2 regions of the Actinoplanes sp. NPDC049599 genome follow, and region 1 is predicted to be linked to the other one. Evidence: riboswitches for the same ligand, from Rfam matches in the RefSeq annotation. Region 1 holds a riboswitch; the other holds the start of a gene.
What was found. Region 1 has a riboswitch for cyclic di-AMP ahead of ACIBQZ_RS18140 (C40 family peptidase). Riboswitches for the same ligand answer to the same signal wherever they lie in the genome.
Positions count from the first base shown of each region.

Region 2: another riboswitch for cyclic di-AMP. It lies ahead of ACIBQZ_RS03795 (NlpC/P60 family protein); the one in region 1 lies ahead of ACIBQZ_RS18140 (C40 family peptidase).

Region 1 covers NZ_JBITLX010000009.1:3,390-8,030, reverse strand. The annotation lists gene ACIBQZ_RS18155 (hypothetical protein) at 1-279, opposite strand, end outside; gene rsmH (16S rRNA (cytosine(1402)-N(4))-methyltransferase RsmH) at 288-1,358, opposite strand; gene mraZ (division/cell wall cluster transcriptional repressor MraZ) at 1,599-2,030, opposite strand; gene ACIBQZ_RS18140 (C40 family peptidase) at 2,492-3,160, opposite strand; cyclic di-AMP (ydaO/yuaA leader) riboswitch at 3,311-3,488, opposite strand; gene ACIBQZ_RS18135 (MurT ligase domain-containing protein) at 3,951-4,641, shown strand, end outside.
Region 2 covers NZ_JBITLX010000002.1:115,710-120,350, forward strand. The annotation lists gene ACIBQZ_RS03790 (DNA glycosylase AlkZ-like family protein) at 1-980, opposite strand, end outside; gene ACIBQZ_RS03795 (NlpC/P60 family protein) at 1,056-2,045, opposite strand; cyclic di-AMP (ydaO/yuaA leader) riboswitch at 2,060-2,193, opposite strand; gene ACIBQZ_RS03800 (M56 family metallopeptidase) at 2,329-3,252, opposite strand; gene ACIBQZ_RS03805 (BlaI/MecI/CopY family transcriptional regulator) at 3,249-3,614, opposite strand; gene ACIBQZ_RS03810 (cytochrome ubiquinol oxidase subunit I) at 3,690-4,641, shown strand, end outside.

The DNA of each region.
Region 1 (4,641 bases):
TACGACGATCGCCACCACGAGCGCGATGAACGGCGCGCGGGGTGCGTTGATCGGCGCGGGCGGCGCCACCCGCAGGCGCGGCGACGTGATCGGGTCACGCTGCTGCTCGGCGGTCAGCTTCAGGGCGGCACTGCCCTGGGTGGCACCGACGGTCGGGTAGCGACGCGCCCCCCGGGCGCCACCGCCCGTCGCGGCACCGGTCGTCGTCCCGGCCGGCGTGCGCCGGCCCTTGCCAACCTGCTCCGTGGTCCGGCCCCCCGACCGCGGCGCAGTGGTCATGCGCTCGCTCAATGTCCCTCCCCCTCCTGGTGTTCCCCCGGGCGTAACCGCCCTTGTCCCCCGTGCGTTGTAGACAGTCGAGGCCGTTCGCGGGCGGCCCCGGTCGTCTGGTCCTGCTGGTCGATCCGTTCCACCGCGCGCAGCTTCACCGAAGCCGCCCGCGGGTTCTCCGCCACCTCCGCCGCGCTGGGCAGCTCCGACCCGCGGGTCAGCAGCCGCACCGAAGGACCCGTCCCGGGCAGCTCGACCGGCAGGTCGATCGGCCCGGTGCTGCGTGCCCTCGCGGCGAAGGCACGCTTGACGATCCGGTCCTCCAACGATTGGTACGACATCACCACAAGGCGCCCCTTCGGTGCCAAGTGGTCCAACGCCGCCGGAACCGCGGCCTCAACCGCGGCGAGTTCCGCATTTACCTCAATACGTAGCGCCTGAAACGTTCTTTTCGCTGGATTTCCACCCGTTCGCCGCGCGGCGGCCGGGATCGCGTCCCTGACCAGGTCCGCGAGCAGCGACGTGGAGACGATCCGGGCCTTCGCGCGGGCCTTGACGATCGCCGAGACCACCCGGGTGGCGAACTTCTCCTCGCCGTACACCCGCAGGATGCGGACCAGCTCGCCGGGCTCGTAGCCGTTGACGACGTCCTCCGCGGTGATCCCCTGCGACTGGTCCATCCGCATGTCCAGCGGCGCGTCCCGGGCGTAGGCGAACCCGCGGTCGGGCTCGTCGAGCTGCAACGACGAGACGCCGAGATCGAACAGGCCACTGTGGAAGCTCCGGTGGCCGAGCTCGGTGAGCACCGCGGGCAGCTCGTCGTAGACCGCGTGCACCAGGTGCGTGCGGTCCGCGAACCGGGCCAGCCGCCGCCGGGAGTGCGCGAGCGCCTCGGTGTCCCGGTCGAGTCCGATCAGGACCACCTCCGGGTGCCGCTCCAGCACCGCCTCGGCGTGCCCGCCCAGGCCCAGCGTGAAGTCGACGTGCACCGCACCCGGCAGCGCGAGGGCGGGGGCGAGCAGCTCGAGACAGCGCTCGAGCAGCACCGGCACGTGCGTGCCGCGCAGCTCCCCCATGTCGACCCCCATAGCCAGCTCTTTCCGCGCTCACCCGGTCCGGCCCGCACATCGACTCCTCGATGCCGGCCCGCCCGGTCGTCCGTCCGTACCGCCAGATCCCCATCCGCTCGTGCCCGTTGCCATCGGGCGCGCCCGACCGGACACACGCCTGGCACCGGGGAAGAGGCGCCAGGAGCGGGAGCGGCTGGAGATCTCGCAGTACGGCAGCAGCGACGTCCGGGCCGTTGCACAGCCCACAGGTGCCACGCCTCACAATCCGCCGGGCAGCACCCCCTCCTCGATGTCGGCGAAGTCGTCCTCGCTCGCCGAGAGGTACTGCTCCCAGGACTGCTTGTCCCAGATCTCCACCCGCGTGCTCGCCCCGATCACCACGAGCTCGCGATCCAGCGCCGCGTACTCCCGCAGGTGCGCCGGGATGGTGACCCGGCCCTGCTTGTCGGGGATCTCGTCGTGCGCGCTGGCGAAGAACACCCGGCTGTAGGCCCGGGCGGCCTTGTGGGTGACCGGCTGTTCGCGCAGCTGGCCCGCGATCCGCTGGAACTCCGGCATCGGGAAGACGTAAAGGCAACGCTCCTGCCCCTTGGTGATCACGACACCTCCCGCCAACTCGTCGCGGAACTTCGCCGGGAGGATCAGTCGGCCCTTGTCGTCCAGGCGCGGGGTGTGCGTGCCGAGAAACATCGGCCCAACCCCCCTGCCCCCCGGCACCGATGCAGAGCCAGCTCTGCGCGGACCGCCTGTCGTCTGGGCCGGCAAATCCTCTCGGAGGCGTTCCTCCGCAAGACCCTGCCACTGCGCTCCACTCTACTCCACTTCCCTCCACCCGCAACCAGAATGACGGCTTCTGCGAACCGGATTCGCGGATGTATCCGCACGTCAGAGCAGGTGGGGCGGAAGTGGAGGGCGGAGCGCTCGCGACCATGGTCCACTTTCCGACATGCCGCCCACCCGGGCACGAAAGTCCCCCGAAATCGGGCGTTGGGGAAGGGCCGGCTGCCCTTCGGCACCGTGCCGGGGAGTGAAGTGGAGGGAAAAGTGGTGCGGACACGACAGCGGGGCGCGACCCCGTCCGGGTCGCGCCCCACTGAACTGTCGTACTGCTCTACTTAGTGCTGTCTCACGCTGTGCTACTCAGTGCTGTCTCACGCGGAGACGAGGCGGCGCACGACGTAGTTCTTGCCGTACACCTTCTGCTTCTTGACCTTGTCGCCCGAGTGCGGCGCGGCCCACATGTAGCCGCCGCCGGCGTAGATGCCGACGTGCGTGCCGTACGAGCCGGACCGGAAGACCAGAAGGTCGCCGGCCTTCTTGTTGCCCTTGCTGACAGCCTTGCCGTACTTCTGCTGCGAGTTGGCCTTGTGCGGCAGCTTCTTGCCGGCGGCCTTGCGGTAGACGTACATGGTGTAGCCGGAGCAGTCGAACCGCTTGGGCCCGGAGGCACCGAACCGGTACGGCGCGCCCTTGTGCTTCTTCGCCTCGGCGATCACCTTGGCACCGCTGACCCCGACCTTGATCCGGGTCGACGGGGTGGCGACGGACTTGAAGCCCTTGGTGCCGGCGAACACGGTGCGGTAGTACGCCGAGTTCGCGGGCTTGCTCCAGAAGGTGACAGTGCCCTTGGAGTTGCTCGACTTGGTCTGGTAGGTCTTCCAGGCCTTGCCGGCCTTGGACCTGATCTGCAGCCGGACCTTGCCGCTGGTGACCGCCTTGCCGGTCTTCGGGTTGATCAGCTTGGTGGTCACCTTGACCTTCGTGCCCCAGGCGATCGACTTCTTGTTGTACGAGGTCTTCACGCTGGGCTTTACCGTCACCGCAGCAGCGGTGACGGGGGCCGGAGCGGCGGATGCCGGTGCGGTGGCGACCAGCTGGCCGGCGCAGAGGCAGAGACCCAGTGACAGAGCGACGGGACCGGTGCCGATGGTGCGACGGCGCCGGTGCGAGGTGCTTTCGTGCACGGTAGAGATATCCCTCCGGCACGCCTGCGAGGTTAGCTGTCGGGTTCGGGCGGGAAGGTTGCCCGGCCACCGCTGGTGGCTTCACCCCAAGGTCCGCATCGGTACGCCGCGAGCGGCGTGCCACGGGACCGGATCTGGGTCCCCCGTCCCTGCCCCCGTATGCCTGTGTTGTCGTTCGCAATCATGGTCGCGCCACCCGGACCGGGGCAGGGCTCGGCGTGGTCCGTGGTGGTGCGAGCGGCGAGCGGACGCTTGCCGGCACCACCCTTGCTACCCGAAATCGGCGTCGGCCGCTGGCCCGTGCTCGACTACTCAACGTGTTTGGCACATGGACGACTGTCCGGTTTGTAACCGGGCCGTGACAAATGCCAGCACCACGGGTAGCAGATCAATTACAGTGCGTCGAAGGTTACGGGTGAAACACAACACATAAAAAGCCCAGGCGGGGTGATCATGGGCGGCGGCCGGGTCGGGAGATTGCGGCCGTAAACGCCCCCAGCGGCGCAAACTCGGCGACGGACGGCGCCGGGGAGATCATCCGTTCGGTGGAGGTGCCCGCCCCACCGCCCGGACCGGTGAGCGGGACCCGGGACCACTCGACGTAGTGTCCGTTTCCGGTACCCTCGTCGCCGTGACGGACGGGAAGATGCCCCTACGGGCCAAGGTCGCGACCTCCGTGTCGCGAACCGCTGCGGCGCTCTCACGGGCGGCGGGCCGCGGCGACGGCTCGGTGATCGGCGGGTGGATCGGTCTCAAGATCGATCCTGACCTGCTGAAGAACCTGGCCGCCGGCCGCGCGATCGCGCTGGTCTCGGGGACCAACGGCAAGACGACCACGACCCGGTTCACCGCGGCCGCCCTCGGCGTGCTGGGCCCGGTCGCCACCAACTCCTTCGGCGCCAACATGCCCACCGGGCACACCTCGGCCCTGGCCAAGGCCGGCGCCACCCCGTTCGCGGTGCTCGAGGTCGACGAGCACTACCTGGCCCGGGTGATCGACGAGACCACACCGCGGGTGGTGGCGCTGCTCAACCTGTCCCGCGACCAGCTCGACCGCGCCAAGGAAGTCGCCATGATGGCGCAGATGTGGCGCACCGCCCTGGCCGCCCACCCGGACGTGCACGTGGTGGCCAACGCCGACGACCCCATGGTGGTCTGGGCGGCGATCAACACCGCGCACGTGGTCTGGTTCAGCGCCGGCCAGCGCTGGCACGACGACTCGTTCGTGTGCCCGGAGTGCGGCTCGCCGATCGAACGGGCCAACGGCGACTGGCGGTGCACCGGCTGCCCGCTGCGCCGCCCGCAGGCCCAGTGGACCGTCGAGGACGACGGCGTGG
Region 2 (4,641 bases), on a different contig from region 1:
GGGGTGCCCGGGGTGTCCTCGTGCAGGGCGTGCACGACCAGGGTGCCGGCCCGGCGGTCCACCGTGGCGTCCAGCTTCCCGATCAGCCGGTCGCCGTGCAGGATCGGCAGCGCGAAGTAGCCCCAGCGGCGGGCGGCCTTCGGCTTGTACATCTCCAGGACGTACTCGAAGGCGAACAGGTCCAGCAGCCGTACCCGGTCGTGCACCAGCCGGTCGAACGGCGACAGCAACGCGGTCCGGCCGGTGAACGGCCGGCCGATCGCGGCCGGGTCGACCCGCCAGGTGCCCGGCACGCCGTCGACGACCGCCGGCTCCCCCACCGGGCCGGCCAGGTTCTCGCGCACGATGCCCAGCGACCGCAACGTCCGCTCGCGCCGCCGGCGGTCCGCCTCCGCCGGCGGGACCACCGGGACGGCGGCCGGGTAGACCCGCTCGGCCAGGTCCCAGAGCCGCTGCCGGCCGCGCCGCCCGGCGATCGCCGCCTCGCCGGCCCGCACCAGGTGCTCCAGCATCTTGGTGACGTTGCGGTTGTCGGTCCAGCCGGTCGACGGCCAGGCGACCACGCTGGTGTCCGCGATCTCGCGCGACAGCAGCGGCCCGGCGGCGGCCAGCCGGGCCAGCACGTCCTTGCGGAACGGCTCGTTGACCCGCAGCCACTCCCGGGTCCGCTCGGGGACCGGGCGGGGCTGCGCCGACGCCACGTGCAGACCGAGGTCGGCGACCGGCCGGATCATGGCGTCGATCTCGACCAGCGTCCGGTCCTGCTCCAGGGCCCGGGTCAGGTCGGCCGGGCGGTACGCCGGGCCGAGCCGGCTCCAGGCGACCAGATCGGCGGTGGGCGCCACCGCGGCCGTCGGGTCGATCTGCAGGAAGGTGAGCCGGTCGACGACCGTCGCCAGGTCGGCCGGGCGCGGGAGGTCCAGCAGCTGCGCGCGGACGGCGATGCGGCGCGCCTCGGCACGATCGAGTCGGTGGACCATGCGGGCGAGGCTAGCGAACCGGGAACGGAAAAGCCGCCACGGTCGTGGCGGCTCTCCCGTCGTGCCGGCGTCCGGTCAGCCCGGGCGGCGGATGCCGGTGATGGCCCCGCTGCGGTCGATCGACGCCATGCGTACGTGGTCACCCGTGTGCGGCGCGTGCACCATGGTGTTGCCACCGACATAGAGGCCCACGTGGTGCACCGGACTTCCGTAGAACACCAGGTCACCCGGTTTCAGCTGGCTGCGGCTGACCGACCGGCCGGTGTTGATCTGGTCGCCGGTGTAGTGCTCCAGGTGCACACCGACCGCCGCCCACGCCACCTTGGTCAGTCCGGAGCAGTCGTAGCCGCCCGGCCCCTCGGCGCCGAAGACGTAGGGCTTGCCGATCAGGTCGCACGCCTTCTGCGCCGCCCGGCCGCCCTTGTCGTCGGTGTAGTCGACCGGGCACGGGCCCGTCTTGAACGCGCCGTCGGCGACGCCGCCGGCCCCGTACGCCCGGACCCGCAGCTTCTGCAGCTCGTCGACCTTCTTCTGGATGTCCTTCTTCTGCTTTGCGAGCGCCTTGTCCCGGGTCGCGATGGCATCGGTCAGGGTGGCCAGATCACGTTTGTCGCCGGCGAGCTGGTCGCGCAGCTTGGCGGCGCCGGAGACCGACTCCCGCTGGTGCCGGCTGATCTGATCGAGGAACGTGAGCTTCTCGGTCAGCCCGGTCGGCGAGCCGCTGACGACCATGGCCTTCATGGCGCTGGGCGAACCCTGCATGTAGGCCTGTCCCGCCATGTTGCCCACTTGCGACATGGCGAGGTCGACCTCCAGCTCCAGCGGTGCGAGCCGTTTGTCGATCTTCTTGAGCTGGGCCTGGTTCTTGAGCAGCTGGTTGTGCACGTTGTTGTACTGCTCGATGACCGGTTCCAGCTTGTTCCACTGCTCGTCGATCTGCTTTTCGATGTTCGACGGCGACGGTGTCGCGTGGGCCGCCCCGGGCGCGAGAAGAATCCCGACCGCGGCGACGGCGCAGGCGATGGCGCGCAGCAGCGCAGCTCGTCGCGCCTCGATCCGTTTCACGTAGGTGCAGTGTCCTTTCTTCCCTCGGCCGCCGACCGGGTCAGCTGACGGGTGCGGACGGGAAGCGCGCCCGGCCACGATGGAGCTGTGGCTTGACCCCGGATACCTGGGTCCCCGGTTCGTTCGCACGATGAGGCGGTGGTCCGTCAGTTCGCCCGGATCGGGACGAGGGGGGACTGCCGGACCGGGCATCACCGTACTCCCGATCAACGGCGATTTGAACCCGGCGGTATCCGGACACATTGCGCGCAACGACAGGTGACGGTCGGTGATTAAGCGGGATTTAAAGCGGCCACGCCGACAGGGCCCGGTCGAGCCACGGCACCACCAGGATCACGGTGGGTAACACCAGCAGGCCCACGGCCCCGCCGATCGCGAGCAGGCTCACCGTGCGGGTGACCGCGCGCGGCTCGGCGGCCGCCAGCCGGTCGAGCCGGTGGCGGCGCTCGGCCGCCGCGCCGCCGAACTCGGCCGGCGAGTCCGGGCTGACCGCGTCGCCGAGCAGCGCGAGCGCCGTCCGCAGCGGGGCCGCGCCGCAGCGCCGCCGGGCCGCGTCGTCGGCGACCATCTCGAGCAGCAGGTGGACGGCGTCCAGCGGCGCCCGGCTGCGCAGCGGCCAGGGCACCGCCCGGTAGAAGGCGGTGAACGACTCCATCACCAGGTCGTGCCGGTGCCGCAGGTGCGCCTGCTCGTGCGCGATGACCGCCGCCACCTGCGCGGTGTCGAGCACCCGCAGCGCGCCGTCGCTGAGCACCACCCGCGGCGAACGCCCCGGCAGGCAGTACGCGAACGGCAGCGGCCCGTCGAGCACCCGCAGCCCGGCCGGCACCTCGGCGGGCAGCTCACCGTGCTGCTCGACGCTGTCCAGCAGGTCGACCAGCAACCGGTGCCGGGCCCGGCGCGCCCGCGAGCGGAGGGTGACCCGGGCCAGCGAGACCAGCAGCCGGACGATGATCACCGCGGCCACGGCCAGCGCGAGGAGCAGCGCGGCCGCGCCCACCGGCCGGTCCGAGCCCAGCTCGCTGACCAGCTCCTGGGGCGCGGCCAGCACCACGCCCAGCGCGCAGAGCACCCCGGTGAGGGTGACGCTCTGCCAGAGGGCGACGGCGGCGGCGGGGGCCCGGCCGGGCCAGCGGGCGGTGGCCAGGATGCCCGGCACGACCAGCGACAGGGTCAGCCCGAGCGCGCCCAGCAGCAGCGCGGTCACGGCTCGCTCGAGCCCTTCCGTGCCGCCTCGATGGCGGCGGACAGGGCCGACGGGTCGAGGCGGCCGACGAAATGCGCCAGGGCCGCGTCCCGGACGCCGTCGGGGGCGGCGCTGAGGGCGTCGAGCATCAGCGCGGCCGTCATCTCCTCGCGGGTCTGCGCGGGGGCGTAGCGGTAGGCCCGGTCGGCCCGCTGCTGGGTCACGACACCCTTCTTGGCCAGCCGGTCCAGCACCGTCATCACCGTCGTGTAGGCCAGCTCCCGGTCACGGCTCAGCCCTTCGTGCACCTGACGCACGGTCAGCGGCTCACCGGCGTTCCACAACTGCGTCATGACCTCGCGTTCAAGGTCCCCCAGTGCCATGTGACCCACTCTACTGCACAGCGTCGTACTACGGGACGTAGTCTCTACTACGAGACGTCGTAGAGGGGGCCATCCGTGGACGTGCTCGACCTGACCCGGCTGCAGTTCGCGGTCGTGACGATCTACCACTACTTCTTCGTGCCGCTGTCGATCAGCCTGGCCGGCACCGCCGCCGGGTTGCAGCTCGCCTGGTTGCGCACCGGCGAGGAGAGCTACCTGCGGCTCACCAAGCTGGTCGGCAAGCTGCTGATCGTCACCTTCGCGGTCGGCGTGGTGACCGGGCTGGTGCAGGAGTTCCAGTTCGGCATGGGCTGGAGCAACTTCGCCCGGTTCTACGGCGACGTGTTCGGGCCCACGCTGGCGATCGAGGGCATGCTGGCGTTCTTCCTGGAGGCCACGTTCCTGGCGCTCTGGTACTTCGGCTGGGACCGGCTGCCGCGCAAGCTGCACGCCGCCACGATCGTGATCGTCGCCATCGGCACCGTGCTGTCCGCGTTCATCATCCTGGCCGCGAACTCGTTCATGCAGAACCCGGTCGCGTACTCGCTGGACCCGGTGACCGGGCGGGCGCACCTCGACGACTTCGGCGCGCTGCTGCTCAACAAGGTCAACCTGGCCGCGTTCCCGCACACCCTGGCCGGCGCGGTCATGGCCGGCGGGTCGCTGCTGCTGGCGGTCGGGGTGTGGCGGCTGCGGGCCGGCGGCGAGGCCGCGTTCCGGACGCTGGCCCGGCTCGGCGCCTGGCTGACGCTGACCGGCGGCGCCCTGACCGCGCTGACCGGCGACCACCTCGGCAAGGTCATCACCGAGGTGCAGCCGATGAAGATGGCCGCCGCCGAGGCCCTGTACGCGACCACCACCGGCGCGCCCTTCTCGGTCTTCGCCCTCGGCGGGCCGGACGGCGGCGAACCGTTCTTCAGCCTGGAGATCCCGTGGCTGCTCTCGGTGCTGGCCAAGGGCGACCCGAACGCGACCGTGCAGGGCATCGACGACCTCCAGGCCCAGTACGCCGCCCAGTACGGCCCGG